DNA from 3 places in the Erwinia psychrophila genome. Region 1 is predicted to be linked to each of the others. Evidence: predicted binding sites of a transcription regulator. Region 1 holds the regulator's gene; each other region holds the start of a gene.
What was found. The regulator PhoB, encoded in region 1, activates phosphate uptake and scavenging genes when phosphate is short. The targets are predictions, from matches to a motif close to CTGTCATAAAACTGNCNNAT.

Region 2: glpT (glycerol-3-phosphate transporter) is a predicted target of PhoB. The motif match lies at 1,822-1,841, and genes of this name have one in related genera.
Region 3: pstS (phosphate ABC transporter substrate-binding protein PstS) is a predicted target of PhoB. The motif match lies at 1,508-1,527, and genes of this name have one in related genera.

The regions. Positions count from the first base shown of each region.
Region 1 is NZ_JBCHVB010000002.1:498,089-504,455, forward strand. Features, by position in the region: gene AAH446_RS08320 (AAA family ATPase) at 1-476, opposite strand, end outside; gene sbcD (exonuclease subunit SbcD) at 473-1,693, opposite strand; gene phoB (phosphate response regulator transcription factor PhoB) at 1,896-2,585, shown strand; gene phoR (phosphate regulon sensor histidine kinase PhoR) at 2,609-3,940, shown strand; gene AAH446_RS08340 (PstS family phosphate ABC transporter substrate-binding protein) at 3,942-4,868, shown strand; gene AAH446_RS08345 (cobalamin-independent methionine synthase II family protein) at 5,089-6,192, shown strand.
Region 2 is NZ_JBCHVB010000011.1:39,191-45,557, forward strand. Features, by position in the region: gene metR (HTH-type transcriptional regulator MetR) at 1-132, shown strand, start outside; gene AAH446_RS19000 (YehS family protein) at 232-708, shown strand; gene AAH446_RS19005 (carboxylate/amino acid/amine transporter) at 744-1,595, opposite strand; gene glpT (glycerol-3-phosphate transporter) at 1,985-3,334, shown strand; gene glpQ (glycerophosphodiester phosphodiesterase) at 3,353-4,411, shown strand; gene yigL (sugar/pyridoxal phosphate phosphatase YigL) at 4,500-5,300, opposite strand; gene pldB (lysophospholipase L2) at 5,373-6,365, opposite strand.
Region 3 is NZ_JBCHVB010000004.1:407,464-413,830, reverse strand. Features, by position in the region: gene glmS (glutamine--fructose-6-phosphate transaminase (isomerizing)) at 1-1,171, shown strand, start outside; gene pstS (phosphate ABC transporter substrate-binding protein PstS) at 1,600-2,640, shown strand; gene pstC (phosphate ABC transporter permease PstC) at 2,724-3,686, shown strand; gene pstA (phosphate ABC transporter permease PstA) at 3,683-4,570, shown strand; gene pstB (phosphate ABC transporter ATP-binding protein PstB) at 4,614-5,384, shown strand; gene phoU (phosphate signaling complex protein PhoU) at 5,405-6,139, shown strand; gene AAH446_RS12950 (MFS transporter) at 6,255-6,367, shown strand, end outside.

The sequences.
Region 1 (6,367 bases):
GCAAACTGCCCCTGCGACAGCATCATCGATTTGGTGAAACGTTCAAAATCCAGCCCGGTGAGGGAGGCAAGCATATCCAGCTTGTCTTTCACCTTATCGGCAACAATGGTGTTATCGTCACAGCGGGCCAGCTCTACCCGTGGTGCCTGAAGGTTGCCGTCGGCGGCGCCCCTTGCGCGGTTCTGGCTCCAGAACGCACGCCAGGCGACCCCCTTTACCTCAAACTCCACTTCAGCCAGGCACTCCGCCGTGTCCCGCGTCATCAGATCGTTCTGCGACTGTGAGAGTTTCCCCAGCCGCGACGTTTCATGGTAGAGCGCCAGGCAGATGGCATCCAGCAGCGTGGTTTTTCCGGCGCCGGTGGGGCCGGTGATCGCAAACAACCCGCTGCTGGCAAAAGGTTCAGCGGTGAAATCGATCTTCCATTCACCCTTCAGTGAATTGAGGTTTTTAAACCTCAGCGTCAGGATTTTCATGGCTGCGCCTCATCATCCATTTCACTCAGCGTCTGTTTAAACAGCAGGGTCGCCCGGGCAAGCCGCTCCGGCGACTCCTCTTCCATCGCCAGCCGCCGGGAGAAAACTTCCTCAACGCTCAGCTCGCTGAGGGTTTCATTATTCTGACGGGCAATAACCTGCTCTCGCTGTTCCCGGCTCCGGCGAAGCAGCACCACCTCCACCGGCAGCCCTTCGGTGATATCGTGGATACGGCGCTGGATATCGTTCAGCCAGGCCTGGGTGACGATCTCAATATCCAGCCAGACCGGTTTGCCGTCCTCCCGTGGCTGGATAGCGGCAAGCTGCCGCTCAATCTCCTCCAGCGATCCCTTGATCATCTGCATCGGCTGAAACAGCGGCACGTTCAGCGGCGTCACCTGGCTGAGTTTACCTGCGCTGAACTCGACTAAAAACACGCTCTTCTCTTTGCCAAGTTCATCAAAACTGAGCGGGATGGGCGAACCGCTGTAGCGAATATGGTCGCTGCTGGCGATGCGCTGCGCCCGGTGAATATGCCCCAGCGCAATATAATCCGCTGGCGGAAAGGCCTGAGCAGGAAAAGCGTCAAGCGTACCAATGTAGATATCCCGCACCGCATCGCTTTTGGTTACGCCCACGGTGGTCAGATGGCCGGTGGCGATAATTGGCAGCGCCAGGCCGAGCTTGTCCCGCTGCCGCAACGCCGCCTGCCAGCAGCGCTGATAGTGCTGGGTGATCGCCTCCAGTAGCGTCTGCTGCTTCTCCCGCCCCGACTGGCCCGCCCGGCTCAGCGTAATATCCCGCGGGCGAAGAAAAGGAATAGCGCAGAGCAGGGCGCCCGGCTTGCCGTCACGGGTGTTCAGCATCAGCACCTGCTCCTCCGGATCGCTGCTGGCAGCGGCAATCACCCGGGTATTCAGGCAGGCGAGCAGCTCGCGGGATTCATTCAGCGTGGCGACCGAATCATGATTACCGCCCAGCACCACCAGCTGACAGCCCGCCTGCTGAAGCTTCACCACAAAACTGTTGTAGAGTTCGCGCGCATAGCTTGGCGGCGATCCCGTATCGAAAATATCCCCTGCGACGATAATGGCATCGACCTGATGCGCAATAGCCTGCGCCAGCAGCCAGTCGAGAAAGGCGTGATGCTCGGGCGCCCGGCTTTTGGTGTAAAAAAATTGGCCCAGGTGCCAGTCGGAAGTATGGATAAGTCGCATGGGATCCTTTGAAGATGCATACCGGAAGCGTCGATTATAAACAGCCAACGCTAAAACCCCAGTCTGAATGACGTTTCGGGATGAATAAAAGTGTTATAAAACGGCGATGTACCTCGTGCTTTTTTCATAAAACTGTCATAAAACTGACGCATAATGTCGCCGCAAACCCCAGTGACATTCCGTCACAGCAGCAGGAGCAATAATGGCTAAGCGCATTCTGGTCGTTGAAGATGAAGCCCCGATCCGTGAGATGTTGTGTTTCGTTCTTGAGCAAAATGACTATCAACCCGTAGAAGCGGAAGATTATGACAGCGCCATCGGCCAGCTGATCGAACCCTGGCCCGATCTGATCCTGCTTGACTGGATGCTGCCCGGCGGTTCAGGCATTCAGTTTATCAAACACCTGAAGCGGGAAGCGATGACCCGGGATATCCCGGTGATGATGCTGACCGCGCGGGGCGAAGAAGAAGATCGGGTTCGCGGGCTGGAAGTGGGTGCCGACGACTATATTACCAAGCCTTTTTCGCCCAAAGAGCTGGTGGCGCGCATCAAAGCAGTGATGCGCCGGATTTCACCCATGGCGGTGGAAGAGGTTATTGAGATGCAGGGACTGAGCCTGGATCCCTCATCGCACCGCGTCATGTCGGAAACCCAGCCGCTGGAAATGGGGCCAACGGAGTATAAGCTGCTGCACTTCTTTATGACCCATCCCGAACGGGTTTACAGCCGTGAGCAGTTGCTTAATCACGTCTGGGGCACTAACGTGTACGTCGAAGATCGTACCGTTGACGTTCATATTCGCCGCTTGCGTAAAGCGCTGGAGATCACCGGGCACGATCGTATGGTGCAGACGGTTCGCGGAACAGGCTATCGTTTCTCTGCACGCTTCTGATCGTTCGCACTGGAGTGTTAACCGTGTTAGAACGCCTCTCCTGGAAGAGATTACTGCTTGAGCTGGTCCTCGCCAGCCTGCCCGCACTGATTATTGGGCTACTGGTGGGCTATCTGCCCTGGCTGCTGTTGCTGTCGATGCTGGGCGTACTGGGGTGGCATTTCAATAACCTGCTACGTTTGTCCCACTGGCTGTGGATCGATCGTAGTATGACGCCCCCCGCCGGACGCGGCAGCTGGGAACCGCTATTTTATGGTCTCTATCAGATGCAGGCGCGTAACCGCCGCCGCCGCCGGGAACTTGGCCATCTGATCAAACGCTTTCGCAGCGGTGCGGAGTCCCTTCCTGATGCGGTGGTCCTGACCACCGAAGAGGGCACCATCTTCTGGTGTAACGGTCTGGCTCAGCAGATGCTGGGCCTGCGCTGGCCGGAGGACAACGGCCAGAACATCCTCAATCTCCTGCGCTATCCCGAATTCACCCGTTACCTGCGCCAGCGGGATTTCATACGGCCACTGACGCTGGTCCTGAACAATCACCGCCATCTTGAATTTCGCGTTATGCCTTACAGCGAAGGGCAGTGGCTGATGGTTGCGCGTGACGTTACTCAAATGCATCAGCTGGAGGGCGCGCGACGCAACTTTTTCGCTAACGTCAGCCATGAGTTACGGACGCCGCTGACGGTGTTGCAGGGCTATCTGGAGATGATGAATGATGCCGTGCTGGAAGGCCCGGTGCGTGATAAAGCACTGCATACTATGCAGGAGCAGACACGACGCATGGAGGGGCTGGTCGGGCAGCTTCTGACGCTGTCGCGTATTGAGGCGGCGCCGGCCTTAGATCTTCAGGAAAAGGTCAACGTGCCAGCAATGCTGCATCTTCTCCAGCGCGAGGCGGAAACGCTCAGCCAGGGGCGTCATGACATTCATTTCACTATTGACGCCCATCTGCAGGTTTTTGGCAACGATGAACAGCTTCGCAGCGCCATATCGAACCTTGTTTATAATGCGGTAAACCATACCCCAGCCGGAACGCGCATTGAGATTCGCTGGCAGAAAACGCCAAACGGCGCGCTGTTCAGCGTTTCTGACAATGGCCCTGGTATTGCGAGCGAGCATATTCCCCGCCTGACGGAGCGTTTTTATCGCGTTGATAAGGCCCGCTCCCGGCAAACCGGCGGCAGCGGGCTGGGCCTCGCTATCGTTAAGCACGCGCTCAGCCACCATAGCGCCAGGCTTGAGATCGCAAGCGAGCCTGGTAAAGAGACCTGTTTCAGCTTCCTGCTGCCGCCACGGTTGATTGTCAGCAACGATCTGGCCCAGAATGCGCTTCCGGAATCGAAAGCGGTAATCTGAAATGAAAAGGCTGTTTCTGGTCGCGGTGCTGCTGTGCAGCACGCTCGCGCAGGCAAAAGAAGGCATGTTAGCCGGTAATCTTACCAGCGTGGGTTCGGACACCCTGGGGAATCTGATGGCGCTATGGGGCGAACGTTTTAACCGCCAGTTTCCGGGCGTGAACGTGCAAATCCAGGCGGCCGGTTCCTCCACGGCGCCGACGGCGCTGGCGGGTGGAGCGGCGCAGCTGGGGGCGATGAGCCGTCCGATGCAGGCGGAGGAGCGCCAGCGGTTCGAAGCCCGTTACGGTTATCCGCCCCTCGCGGTGCCGGTGGCGATGGATGCGCTGGTGGTGGTGGTCAATCAGGATAACCCGCTGCCTGGCCTGAACGTGAAGCAGCTCGACGCCATTTTTTCTGTCACCCGCCGCTGCGGGGCGCTTTCTGCCGTGGCGAACTGGGGCGATCTAAATCTTACCCAGCCAGGCTGGCCGGCCCGGCCGCTGCAGCGTTTTGGCCGCAACTCCGCCTCCGGAACCTGGGGTTTTTTCAAGCAGCAGGCGCTCTGTAACGGCGATTTTCGTAACGATGTGGGGGAATATCCCGGTTCAGCGGCCGTGGTGCAGGCGGTGGCGGCGACGCTGAACGGCATCGGCTACGCCAGTATGGGGTTTCACCTTAGCGGCGTAAAAACACTGCCGGTTGCGCGGCAGGAGCAGGATTTTATTATGCCCACGGCTGAAAACATCCGCAGCGGGCGTTATCCCTGGGCACGCCCCCTCTACATCTATATCAACAAAGCGCCGGGAAAACCGCTGGAACCGCTGACGGCGGCCTTCCTGCAGCTGGCGCTTTCTCCCCAGGGGCAGACGCTGGTCAATCAGGCCGGCTATCTTCCCCTCTCGGAAGCACAGCGCGCGGCAGCGCTCGCGATGCTTGATCGCTCCTGATCCTGCTGACAGCTGCGGTGCCGGAGCAATGCAGCTGGCTTGCCTTTCCCCAACATGAATTTTATTCAACTCTGTTGAATTTTCCTCGGTTGCACCTGAATCTTTCTCATGACATGCTCCCTTTAAGCCATATGGACATCCAGAAGTCTACTTATAACGAAACGTAATTATTTCAACGGTAAATTATGCGCCCCGTCGCGCAGGCCAGGAGTGACCCAACATGCAAAGAGATACCGCCCAGTACCGCGCCGAGGTTGTCGGCAGCTTTCTTCGTCCAGCCGCCATTAAAGAGGCGCGCGAACGTTTTCAGGCAGGCGAAATTGAGCCTGAAGCGCTTCGCCGTATTGAAGATGAAGCGATTCGCGATGTGGTTGCACATCAGCGGGCAAGCGGACTGCGTATTGTTACCGACGGTGAATTCCGGCGCGCATGGTGGCATTTCGACTTTTTCGACGGGCTGCAAGGCGTGGAGCGGTACGAAGCGGAACAGGGCATCCAGTTTAACGGCGTGCAGACCAAAGCGCACAGCGTTCGCGTAACGGGTAAGCTGGGCTTCGGCAATCATCCGATGCTGGAAGATTTCCGCTATCTGCAAAGTATCAGCGGCGACGCGGTGGCGAAAATGACCATTCCCAGCCCCAGCGTGCTGCACTTCCGCGGCGGTCGCAAGGCCATTGATGCCAGCGTCTATCCCGACCTGAACGCCTATTTTGACGATCTTGCCGTCACCTGGCGCGATGCGATTAAAGCCTTCTATGATGCGGGCTGCCGCTATTTGCAGCTGGATGATACCGTCTGGGCCTATCTCTGCTCCGAAGATCAGAAAGCGCAGATCCGCGAACGTGGCGACGATCCGGAAGAGCTGGCCTGGATCTATGCGCAGGTACTGAACAAGGCGCTTGAGGGGAAGCCGGACGACCTGACGATCGGTTTGCATGTCTGCCGTGGTAACTTCCGCTCCACCTGGATCTCTGAAGGTGGCTATGAGCCAGTGGCCGAAATCCTGTTCGGCAGCGTCAACGTTGACGCCTTCTTTCTGGAATATGATAACGAGCGCGCCGGGGGCTTTGAGCCGCTGCGTTTTATCAAGCCGGGCAAACAGCAGGTGGTGCTGGGTCTGATCACCACCAAAAATGGTGAACTGGAAAGCCGCGAAACGGTGAAAAAGCGCATTGAAGAAGCGTCCCGCTATGTCAGCCTGGATCAAATCTGCCTCAGCCCGCAGTGTGGCTTTGCCTCAACGGAAGAGGGAAACAGCCTCAGCGAAGAAGAGCAGTGGGCGAAACTGCGTCTGGTGGTGGATATTGCCAACGAAATCTGGTGATCCTGCGCCAGAATGTGAAAAAGGCGCGAGAAATCGCGCCTTTTGTGCATCTTTCCCCGCATATGTGCAGGAAGTAACCCCGCCCTGAGCAAAAAGAATGCAAATCATGTAAGGCATCCTGGCGATAAACTGAAGCGAAAAGCTGTATGCCGCGGTTTTTACGCTATATCGCTCT
Region 2 (6,367 bases), on a different contig from region 1:
CGCGACGGTGAGCAGCGCCAGCCGGTGGTCGACGCCTTTATTCGTTCAGCCCGCCAGCATGCCTGCGAACATCTGCCGAGGGTCAGGGACGCTTCCCAGCCCGGTACGCCTCTGCCGGCACCTGTGGGGTAATCCTGATCTCTACCCGCATAATGTCGGCGAGTTTTCCTGTTTCTGCGATCGTTTATCTCTATAATGCGCGCAATGGCTTTTATTTCCTGATGAGAAACTATGACAAATAACGACGTTCTGCGCAGCGTGCGCTACATGCTCAACCTGAGCGATGCACAGATGGTGAGTATTCTTGCGCTGGCAGAAAGCGAAGTAACCGAAGCGGAAATGAACAGTTTCCTGAAGAAAGATGACGAGCCGGGTTTCCGCGCCTGTCCTGATGTGATCATGGGCTATTTTCTGAACGGCCTGATCTTCCAGCGCCGTGGAAAAAGTGAAGACGCGCCCGAGCCTTCCATTGAGCGCAAGATGACGAATAATATCATCATGAAGAAGCTGCGCGTGGCGTTCGATCTGAAAACGACCGATATTCTGGAGATCCTGAAGCTGGCCGATTTTGCCGTGGGTCAGTCGGAAATCGGCGCTATTTTCCGCAAGCCAGGACATAAAAACTACCGTGAATGTGGCGATCAGATCCTGCGCAACTTCCTGAAAGGCCTGACGCAAAAGATTCGTCCCGCCAAAGCCAAAGCCTGATACCTGGAGGGCCGGTCGGACCGGCCCTTACCGTTTTACCTGTCTGCAATCCACTTCTTATGCACCCACAGTGAAGCAAATATCACCGTTGCGCCAATGATGAAACTCGGCCAGTGCGGTTTCTCCTGCCAGATGGCGAGGTTAACCAGCAGTCCGGCAGGCACGTGCATATTATTCATAATCCCCAGCGTACCCGCATCCACCTGAGTGGCCCCGTAATTCCACATAAAATAGCCCAGCCCCGATGCCACCACGCCTAACCAGATTAAGATCCCCCACTGGAGCGACGTGGTCGGTAACTTCTCTGGGTTGCCCCACATCAACCAGGCGATGACAGCAATAATGGCGGCCCCCAGATAGAACCAGGAGAAGGCGGTGTGCTGCGGCATCGGACGAATTTCCTGAAGACGCTTGTAGCCCACCATGCCGATGGCAAAACAGATATTGGCCAGCTGAACCAGCAGCAGCCCGATCCAGAAGTTGTCGCTCACCTTGTCGTAGCGGATGATCGCCGCGCCCGCGACGGCCAGCAGCGCACTGAGCGCATAGCCAGGACGAACCCCTCGTCCTTTGAGCAGATCATAAATCAGCGTGATATAGAGCGGCGTCATTACCGTGAACAGCAAAAACTCCGACACGCTGAGATAGAGATAAGCCTCAAAGCTTAAGAGATACATCACGCCGAGTTGTAACGCGCCAACGGCCATATAGAGCAGGATCGTGGCGGCTTTATACCCACGCCAGCGCAGGAAAGGCAGGAAAACGGCGGTGGCCAGCAGCAGACGGATCAGCACGGAAAATACACTGTCCACCTGCCCGGCCAGGTATTCACCAATCAGGCTGAAGGAGAAAGCCCAGAGAACGGTGGTGACAATCAGTAACGTCACAATGGAAAACTCTGTTGTGAAAAGGGCCAATAGTGTAGCGAAATCGTTCGCAGACCAGGAAAGAATCTGTTTGACATCTGGTCAATTAACATACACCCAAAAATGGGCGCTGATGCGCGCCTACGAGCAGAAACGAAAGGACGCGCTTTTTAAAGTACCTCAAACCCCGAAAATCAGCCTTCCCACCCTTCCCGGAGTGTTACAAAAGGTCATTTTCTCTGTTTTATTGTCATAAATCTGTAACATTTGTGTTGTCCTTCACGGTTCACCTGCGCGTTTTTGCCTACTCTGTGCGCGAAAATGAACATTTACCTTCCCTTGTCCGCTCTTATTGACTGGACGTGTGGGAGCGTAAAAACGAAAAAATAAGCCGTGCCATTGGAGGCGATATGATAAGTATTTTTAAGCCAGCCGCTCATAAAGCGCGTGTTGATGAGAAGCAGATCGACCCGCTCTATCGCAAACTACGCTGGCAGATTTTTCTGGGGATCTTTTTTGGCTACGCGGCCTACTATCTGGTCCGTAAAAACTTTGCTCTTGCGATGCCTTACCTTGTCGAGCAGGGATTCTCCCGTGGCGATCTGGGTTTCGCGCTCTCCGGTATCTCCATCGCTTACGGCTTTTCCAAATTTATTATGGGTTCCGTATCCGATCGCTCGAATCCGCGTATTTTCCTCCCGGCCGGACTGATCCTCGCCGCCTGCGTAATGCTGTTTATGGGCTTTGTCCCCTGGGCAACCTCCAGCATCATGGTGATGTTCGTGCTGCTGTTCCTCTGCGGCTGGTTTCAGGGAATGGGCTGGCCGCCCTGTGGCCGCACGATGGTGCACTGGTGGTCACAGAAGGAGCGCGGTGGCGTCGTCTCGGTCTGGAACTGCGCGCACAACGTCGGCGGCGGTCTGCCTCCATTACTCTTTCTGTTGGGCATGGCCTGGTTCAACGACTGGAAGTCTGCGCTCTATATGCCCGCATTTGGCGCGATTGTCGTGGCGCTGTTCGCTTTTGCCATGATGCGCGATACCCCGCAATCCTGCGGACTGCCGCCTATTGAAGAATATAAAAATGACTATCCGCCTGATTACGATGAGAAGCATGAAGAAGAGCTGACCGCTAAGCAGATTTTTATGCAGTATGTATTGCCGAACAAGCTGTTGTGGTACATCGCCCTGGCGAACGTCTTTGTTTACCTGCTGCGCTACGGCATTCTTGACTGGTCGCCAACCTATCTGAGGGAGGTTAAACACTTCACGCTGGATAAATCTTCCTGGGCCTATTTTCTCTATGAGTACGCCGGCATCCCCGGCACGCTGCTCTGTGGCTGGATGTCCGATAAAGTCTTCAAAGGTAACCGCGGCGCGACCGGCGTCTTCTTTATGGTGCTGGTGACCATCGCGACCGTTGTCTACTGGTTAAACCCGCCAGGCAATCCCGGCGTCGATATGGCCTGTATGATTGTGATTGGCTTCCTGATTTATGGTCCCGTCATGTTGATCGGGTTACATGCTCTGGAGCTGGCACCGAAGAAAGCGGCGGGCACCGCAGCCGGATTTACCGGCCTGTTCGGCTATCTGGGCGGATCGGTCGCCGCCAGCGCTATCGTTGGCTATACCGTTGACTTCTTCGGCTGGGACGGTGGCTTCATCATTATGGTAGGCGGCTGCGTGATGGCGGTGATTCTGCTGATCCTGACTATGCTCAGTGAGAAAAAGCATAAACAGCAGCTCGCTCGCCATGAGTAATGACCGTAGGGAGATACCATGAAACTCAACATGTTAATGGCGCTGGTGATAATAAGCAGTTCCTGCTGCGCGCAGGCCGCCCAGGAGAAGCTTGTTATTGCCCACCGCGGTGCAAGCGGCTATCTGCCGGAGCATACGCTTCCGGCTAAAGCGATGGCGTATGCGCAGGGCGCTGACTTTCTGGAGCAGGATTTGGTGATGACGAAAGACGATCGCCTGATCGTTCTTCATGACCATTATCTCGATCGCGTAACGGATGTGGCGCAGCGTTACTCGACCCGCGCTCGTCAGGATGGCCGCTACTATGCCATCGACTTTACGCTGGCTGAAATTAAGGGGCTGAAGTTTACCGAGGGCTTTACCCTGAAGGGAGGAAAAAAGGCACAAACCTTCCCTGGCCGTTTCCCGATGGATAAATCTGACTTCCGCGTTCATACCTTCGAGGAAGAAATTGAATTTATTCAGGGTCTGAACCACTCTACCGGCAAAGATATTGGCCTCTATACCGAAATCAAAGCGCCCTGGTTCCACCGGCGGGAAGGAAAGGACATCTCTGCGCAGGTACTCAACGTTCTGAAGCAGTACGGCTACAGCAGCAAAAGCGACAACGTTTATCTGCAATGCTTTGACTACAACGAAGTGAAGCGCATCAAAACCGAGCTGGAGCCCAGCCGGAATATGAACCTGAAACTTGTGCAGCTGGTCGCCTATACCGACTGGGAAGAGACTCAGGAGCAAAAGAACGGCAAATGGGTCAACTACAGCTATGACTGGATGTTTAAGCCCGGCGCGATGAAAACGATCGCTCGTTATGCTGACGGTATCGGGCCGGATTACCACATGCTGGTGGCGGAGGGGTCAACGAAGCAGGCCGTCCACCTGACGAAGATGGTAGAAGAGGCGCATCAGAACAAACTGGTAGTGCATCCTTACACCGTCCGCGCCGATCAGCTGCCGGACTGGGCCGGGAATATCGACAACCTGTTCGACATTCTTTATCACCAGGCAGACGTGGATGGCGTATTCACCGACTTCCCGGATAAAGGCGTGGCCTTTCTGCAAAGCCAGCGGGATTAAACCAGACTACGGTCGCTCAGGATGAGCGACCGCTTTTTATCCGTAGCGCACTTCCCCGTGCCAGACGCACCTCCGGGAAGGCAGACGACTAGACGTTGTAGAGTTTACGCAGGTAGGCTGGCACCGCATTGTCGGCGTTGCTGCCAATCACTTCCATTTCCGGCAGCAGATCCTTCAGGCGCTGATGGGAGTTGCTCATGATGCAGCCCTTGCCCGCCATGCTCAGCATCTCTTTATCATTCATCCCGTCGCCAAAGGAGATACACTCCTTCAGGGAATAGCCCAGGGTACGGGATACCGCATCCAGCGCATGGCCCTTCGACACGCCGCCCGCCATCACTTCAAGACAGCCCGGCAGCGAGAAGCTGACGTTAACCCGATCGCCCCAGCGGGCAACCAGCGCCTCTTCCAGCGGGATCAGCAGTTCCGGCTTACCGCAGGTGAAAAAGACTTTACTGATGCCATCGGTCGGCAGCGCGCCCGGCTGATAGATCTGATAATTGAAGTCAGATTCACGGAAGAAATCCATCTCTTCAGGACGGTGGCGATTGAGGAACCACTCCTCATCGCGGTAGATGTTGGTAAAAATATCTTTGTGATCGTGATGCAGCGCAAACAGCTCAAGAGCGATGTCTTCGTCCAGGTTATGACTGAACACCAGTTCACCCGCCGTGTTATGTACGCGCGCGCCGTTTGAGGTGATCATAAAGGCATCAATTCCCAGACTGTCACGCATCTGAGCCACATCGATGTAGTGACGCCCGGTAGCGAAGATAAAATGCACCCCCTTTTGCGTCAAAAGCTGAAGCGTTTCCCGGGCAAAGGGCGATAAACGGTGGTCGGGCGACAGCAGGGTGCCATCAAGATCGGAAGCAACAATAGGGTACATAAAACCTCTGGTTAATCTGTTATCGGGCTGGCTTACGCTGCCCGCTGAAGAGCCAATTCTGAGTGATGCAAATCAGGGATGCCGTGAGAAAAACGTCACGATGGCATCCAGCGCTTCGGCCCGCATACTGTCTTTTTCAAATAAGATCTCATGACGCGCGCCGGCGATAACTAACGGTTTCTCCCCCTCACAGGGCTGCCCCGCGGCGGCCATGGCCTGGCAAAACAGATCCTGGGCACGGTTATCCACCACCTTATCTTCACCGGCCTGCAGCAGCAGCAGCGGTGTCGAAATATTCTTTGCCTGACTGATGATGCTGGCTCCCGCCTGTACGCCTTCACGAACCCAGTGATAGGTTGGGCCCCCCACCCGTAAACCCGGTTCGTCGGCGTAAAAGCGCAGGTTACGGCGATAGCGTTCGCGGCTGTGCGTTAGCGCATTAATCCCGAATGGCCGGGCCTGCCATCTGCCCGTGCCGAGGGCATAGCCGTCGCGCAGGGCCGGGCGCTTTTCCGCCCACTCAAGGATATGGTGCGCCATCCAGAGCGGCATCGGCAGGAATATACCGAACATCGGTGAGGCCAGCGCAACGGCATTGAACGCATCAGGCTGCCGCACCAGCATTAACGCCAGGATCGCTCCCCCCATCGAATGGGCCAGCGCGTAGCGGTGCCGGTAGTGCCGGTCAGCGATCTCAAGCTGATAAAGCCGTTCCAGATCCTCAACGTAGTGATCGAAGGTTTCGACATGACCGCGATGAGAATCCTGCAACAGCCTGCCGGATCGTCCCTGTCCCCGGTGATCGATAATCACCACATCATAGCCACAGTGATAGAGATCGTAAGCCAGTTCCGGGTACTTCACATAGCTTTCAATACGGCCCGGGCAGAGCAGGATAACCTTATCGTGTTGCGCTGAGGTGAAGCGGACATAGCGGATAGTGACCTTTTCCGCCCCGACAAACTCCCCCTCTTCACGCCGTTGCCAGAAATCCAGCAGCGGGCCGGTCGCAAAAGCCGCAAACGCTTTTTCACGCGTTGGCCAGCCGTTTTTATGCTTTTTCACCG
Region 3 (6,367 bases), on a different contig from region 1:
GACCATTGTCGATCGCAGCGGTGAAACCGTGCAGCGCAGCGAGATCGAATCTAACGTACAGTACGATGCGGGTGATAAAGGCCTCTATCGTCACTATATGCAGAAAGAGATCTATGAGCAGCCGATGGCGATCAAAAACACCCTGAGCGGACGTTTCAGTCACGGCGAGGTCGATCTGACCGAGCTGGGGCCAACGGCGAACGATCTGCTGAGCCAGGTTGAGCATATTCAGATTGTTGCCTGCGGGACTTCTTACAACTCAGGGATGGTTTCGCGCTACTGGTTTGAAGCACTCGCTAACGTGCCGTGCGACGTGGAGATTGCTTCGGAGTTCCGTTACCGTAAATCCGCGGTGCGGAAAAACAGCCTGCTGATCACCCTCTCCCAGTCCGGTGAGACGGCGGACACGCTGGCTGCGCTTCGCCTTTCTAAAGAGCTGGGCTACCTCGGTTCGCTGGCTATTTGTAACGTGGCGGGCTCTTCGCTGGTGCGTGAATCCGATCTGGCCCTGATGACCAAAGCAGGCACGGAGATTGGCGTCGCCTCAACGAAAGCCTTTACCACCCAGCTGACCGTTCTGCTGATGCTGGTGGCGAAAATTGGCCGCCTGAAGGGCGTGGACGCGCAAATTGAGCATGACATCGTGCATGGATTGCAGGCGCTGCCAAGCCGCATTGAACAGATGCTCTCGCAGGACACGCTGATTGAGGCGCTGGCCGAGGAGTTTTCCGACAAGCATCATGCGCTGTTCCTTGGCCGTGGCAATCAGTATCCGATTGCGATGGAAGGCGCGCTGAAGCTGAAAGAGATCTCCTATATTCATGCTGAAGCTTATGCTGCCGGTGAACTGAAGCACGGACCGCTGGCGCTGATCGATGCCGATATGCCGGTTATCGTGGTCGCGCCGAATAACGATCTGCTGGAAAAGCTGAAGTCGAATATTGAGGAAGTGCGCGCGCGGGGAGGCCTGCTCTATGTGTTTGCCGATCAGGATGCCGGCTTTAGCGACAGCGAAGGCATGAAGATCATTTCACTGCCGCATGTGGAAGAGGTGATTGCGCCAATCTTCTATACCGTGCCGCTCCAGCTGCTCTCCTATCACGTTGCGCTGATCAAAGGCACAGACGTCGATCAGCCGCGTAACCTGGCGAAGTCAGTAACCGTGGAATAAAAAAGCGCCCCTTCGGGGGCGTTTCTGCTTTCTGAGCTGGGCAGTTAATCAGCGACTGAACTCCTCTGTATATCAGCATGCTTCCCCGCCGCTTTTATTAAAGCGCAATAAGATCTTTGGCATCCGTTCAGAAGCCTGACGCTGCGGTGTGACCTGCGCCTGAGCAGGCTGAAGCAGAAGTTTTTCCCCAAAAGATGCCGGCAATAATATATCCGGTATATCGCTGGGCGACCCGAATACAAACCGCCTTCCTCTTTTAGCCCATGACGGCCCCGCGCATCAGTGCTGGTTATTTGTTGACCACTGTAATAAAACTGTAATATAGAAGACATTTTACTGTCACGAAACTGTCCTATTTTGCCTCCAGCAGCAATCATAACTCAGACTAAAAAGGCGCTAAGCCTGACCTCAACTCCCCTGGAGGGAACATGACTCTGATGCAAAAAACTCTGGCTCAATGTGTAGCAGTTACTCTTTCATTGAGCGCCGTTTCTGCCTTCGCCGCGACCAATCTGACGGGCGCTGGTGGAACATTCCCGGCACCGGTCTATAACAAATGGGCAGCAGAATACAACAAAGCAACAGGCGCTCAGGTTAACTATCAGGGGATCGGCTCTTCCGGCGGCGTGAAGCAAATCATTGCTAAAACCGTCGACTTTGGTGCATCCGATGCGCCGATGAAACAGGAAGACCTGGATAAAAATGGCCTGTTCCAGTTCCCTACCGTGATCGGTGGCGTGGTGCTGGCAGTCAATATCCCTGGCGTTAAATCAGGTCAGCTGACGCTGGACGGCAAAACCGTGGGCGATATCTACCTGGGCAATATCAAAAAATGGAACGACCCGGCCATCGTTAAGCTGAACCCGGACGTGAAACTGCCTGACAGCAACATCAACGTGGTACGCCGCGCTGACGGTTCCGGCACCTCTTTCGTCTTCACCAGCTACCTCTCTAAGGTCAGCAGCGACTGGAGCAGCAAGGTCGGTAAAGGCAATACCGTTAACTGGCCAACCGGTCTGGGCGGCAAGGGCAATGACGGCGTCGCCGCGTTTGTTCAGCGTCTGCCCGGGTCAATCGGCTATGTGGAATATGCCTACGCCAAGCAGAATAACCTGGCCTACACCAAACTGATTGATGCCGATGGCAAAGCGGTTGAGCCAAGCGAGCAGAGCTTTAGCGATGCCGCTAAAGGCGCCAACTGGAGCGAATCCTTTGCTCAGGATCTGACTTATCAGAAAGGTGATAACGCGTGGCCAATCGCCTCCACCACCTTCATCCTGCTGCATAAAGATCAGGCTAACCCGGAAAAAGGCGCTGCCGTGCTGGAATTCTTTGACTGGGCTTACAAAAACGGTGGCGAAACCACCAACAGCCTGGATTACGCTTCACTGCCAGACTCCGTGGTTGAGCAGATTCGCGCAGCCTGGAAAACCAATGTGAAAGACAGTTCCGGTAAAGCGCTGTACTAAGCAGTTCACGGGAGTGAAGTGATTCGCTCCGTGCCATGAGGCGGCCGACGTGCCGCCTTAACACTTTCGACAACGAGAATTCTATGGCTGCAACCAAGCCGACTTTTAAGGCTCCCGGTAAGCAAGGTGATCTCATTTTCGGCGCGCTGGTTAAACTGGCTGCGCTGATTGTGCTGTTGCTGCTCGGCGGCATTATCGTCTCGCTCATCGTCTCCTCATGGCCCAGCATTCAGAAGTTTGGCTTCTCCTTTCTGTGGACCAAAACCTGGGATGCGCCCAACGAACAATTTGGTGCGCTGGTACCGATCTACGGCACCATCGTCACCTCCATTATCGCCCTGGTTATCGCCGTTCCCGTCAGCTTTGGTATCGCCCTGTTTCTGACTGAACTGGCACCCAACTGGCTGCGTCGCCCGCTTGGGGTGGCGATTGAACTGCTGGCGGCTATCCCCAGCATTGTTTACGGCATGTGGGGGCTGTTTGTTTTCGCGCCGCTGTTTGCGACCTGGTTCCAGGCTCCGCTGGGAGACCTGATGTCGAATATTCCCATCGTCGGTGCGCTGTTCTCTGGCCCGGCGTTTGGTATCGGTATTCTGGCTGCCGGGATTATCCTGGCGATTATGATTATTCCTTATATCGCCTCCGTCATGCGTGACGTCTTCGAACAGACGCCGGTCATGATGAAAGAATCTGCTTACGGCATCGGCTGTACCACCTGGGAAGTGATCTGGCGCATCGTGCTGCCGTTCACCAAAAACGGCGTGATCGGTGGGGTGATGCTGGGCCTGGGGCGTGCGCTGGGGGAAACCATGGCCGTCACCTTTATCATCGGCAACACGTACCAGCTCGACAGCCCTTCGCTGTTTATGCCGGGTAACAGTATTACGTCCGCGCTGGCTAACGAATTTGCCGAAGCTGAATCAGGTGTGCATACCGCCGCCCTGATGGAGCTGGGACTGATCCTGTTTGTGATTACCTTTATCGTACTGGCCTGCTCAAAGCTGATGGTGATGAAGCTGGCGAAAAGCGAAGGAGCCCGCACATGACCGCGATAGAGCTGCAATCCCGTGCCGAGCTGGACGCCTCCCGCCGGAAAATGCAGGCGTGGCGCCGTACCAAAAACCGTATCGCGCTGACGCTTTCCCTGCTGACCATGGCCTTTGGCCTCTTCTGGCTGGTCTGGATCCTGTTTACTACCGTGACCCGTGGCATTGACGGTATGACGCTGTCGCTGTTTACGGAGAACACGCCGCCGCCGAACACGGCGGGTGGCGGCCTTGCCAACGCCATTGCCGGGAGCGGGCTGCTGATCCTCTGGTCAACGGCCGTGGGGACACCTCTGGGGATCATGGCGGGTATTTATCTGGCCGAGTATGGCCGTAAATCCTGGCTGGCCGAAGTGATTCGCTTTATTAACGACATTCTGCTCTCCGCCCCTTCCATTGTGGTCGGGCTGTTTGTTTACACAATTGTTGTTGCCCAGATGAAGCACTTCTCGGGACTGGCTGGCGTGGTTGCGCTGGCGCTGTTGCAGATCCCGATCGTTATCCGGACCACGGAGAATATGCTGAAACTGGTGCCGGACAGCCTGCGTGAAGCGGCCTATGCGCTGGGTACGCCGCAGTGGAAAATGATTTCGGCAATCACCTTAAAAGCGTCGATATCGGGCATCCTGACGGGTGTGCTGCTGGCGATTGCGCGTATCGCGGGTGAAACCGCCCCGCTGCTGTTTACTTCGCTCTCCAATCAGTTCTGGAGTACCGACATGATGCAGCCGCTGGCAAACCTGCCGGTAACCATCTTCAAATTCGCCATGAGCCCGTTTGCCGAATGGCAAAGCCTGGCCTGGGCGGGCGTGCTGCTGATTACCGTCTGCGTGTTGCTGCTGAATATTCTGGCGCGCGTGATTTTTGCCAAGAGTAAACATTAATTGAGAAGCGCGGCTGCGGCGGCGCGAATAAGCGAGAACGAGAATGGCTGACAACACGTCCAGTAATATGATTCAGGTTCGTGATTTGAACTTCTACTATGGCAAGTTCCATGCGCTGAAGAACATTAACCTGAATATTAACAAGAATCAGGTGACGGCGTTCATCGGCCCGTCGGGCTGCGGGAAGTCCACCCTGCTGCGTACGTTTAATAAGATGTTTTCTCTTTATCCGGAGCAGCGCGCCGAGGGTGAAATTCTGCTCGACGGTGAAAATATTCTCACCGACAGCCAGGATATTGCCCTGCTGCGCGCCCGTGTTGGCATGGTGTTTCAGAAGCCCACGCCGTTCCCGATGTCGATTTATGACAACATCGCCTTCGGCGTGCGCCTGTTTGAAAAGCTCTCCCGGGCCGATATGGACGAGCGGGTACAGTGGGCGCTGACGAAAGCGGCGCTGTGGAACGAAACCAAAGATAAACTTCACCAGAGCGGCTACAGCCTTTCTGGCGGACAGCAGCAGCGTCTCTGTATTGCCCGCGGCATTGCGATTCGCCCGGAGGTGTTGCTGCTGGATGAACCTTGTTCGGCGCTGGATCCAATCTCAACCGGCCGCATTGAAGAGCTGATCACCGAGCTGAAACAGGATTACACCGTCGTGATCGTTACGCATAATATGCAGCAGGCCGCGCGCTGCTCCGATCACACGGCCTTTATGTATCTGGGCGAGCTGATCGAATTCAGCGATACTGACACGCTGTTTACCAAGCCGCACCAGAAACAGACCGAAGACTATATTACTGGCCGCTACGGTTGATCTGACCGGGAGAGAACATCATGGATAACCTGAATCTGAATAAACATATCTCCGGGCAGTTCAACGCCGAGCTGGAGCATATCCGTACCCAGGTGATGACGATGGGGGGAATGGTTGAACAGCAGCTGACCGACGCCATTACCGCCATGCATAACCGGGATGGCGAACTGGCAAAACTGGTGATCGACGGTGACCAGAAGGTCAATATGATGGAGGTGTCGATCGATGAAGCCTGTGTGCGCATCATCGCCAAGCGCCAGCCAGCCGCCAGCGATTTACGTCTGGTGATGGCGATCATCAAGACCATCTCGGAGCTGGAGCGTATCGGCGACGTGGCGGAGAAAATCAGCCGCACCGCGCTGGAAAAATTTGGGCAGCATCATCAGCCGCTGCTGGTAAGCCTGGAGTCTCTGGGTCACCATACCATTCAGATGCTGCATGACGTGCTGGATGCGTTTGCGCGTATGGACCTGAACGCCGCCATTGAAATTTACCGGGAAGATAAAAAAGTCGACCAGGAATATGAAGGCATCGTGCGCCAGCTGATGACTCATATGATGGAAGATCCGCGAACCATTCCCAGCGTGCTGACCGCGCTCTTCTGCGCGCGCGCCATTGAGCGCATTGGCGATCGCTGCCAGAATATCTGCGAAATTATCTTCTATTTCGTGAAGGGTCAGGACTTCCGCCATGTTGGCGGCGACCAGTTAGATAAGCTGCTGACCGGCGATACGGACGGCAGTAATCCTGCCTGATCCCTGCCTGGCCGGGAGATCCCGGCCTGCTTTTTCCCGCCCGCGTTTTTCCGTTGGAATGTGACTCTCCGCAAATTTATACTTGGCGCACATTTTTTTTCGACAGGAAACGCGCATGACTCTCAAGACGCCGCAAAAGGGCGCCACGCCGGGCAAGGCGATGCTGGCGGCCGTCAGCGGTTACGCCATGGATGGTTTCGATCTGCTCATTCTTGGCTTCATGCTGCC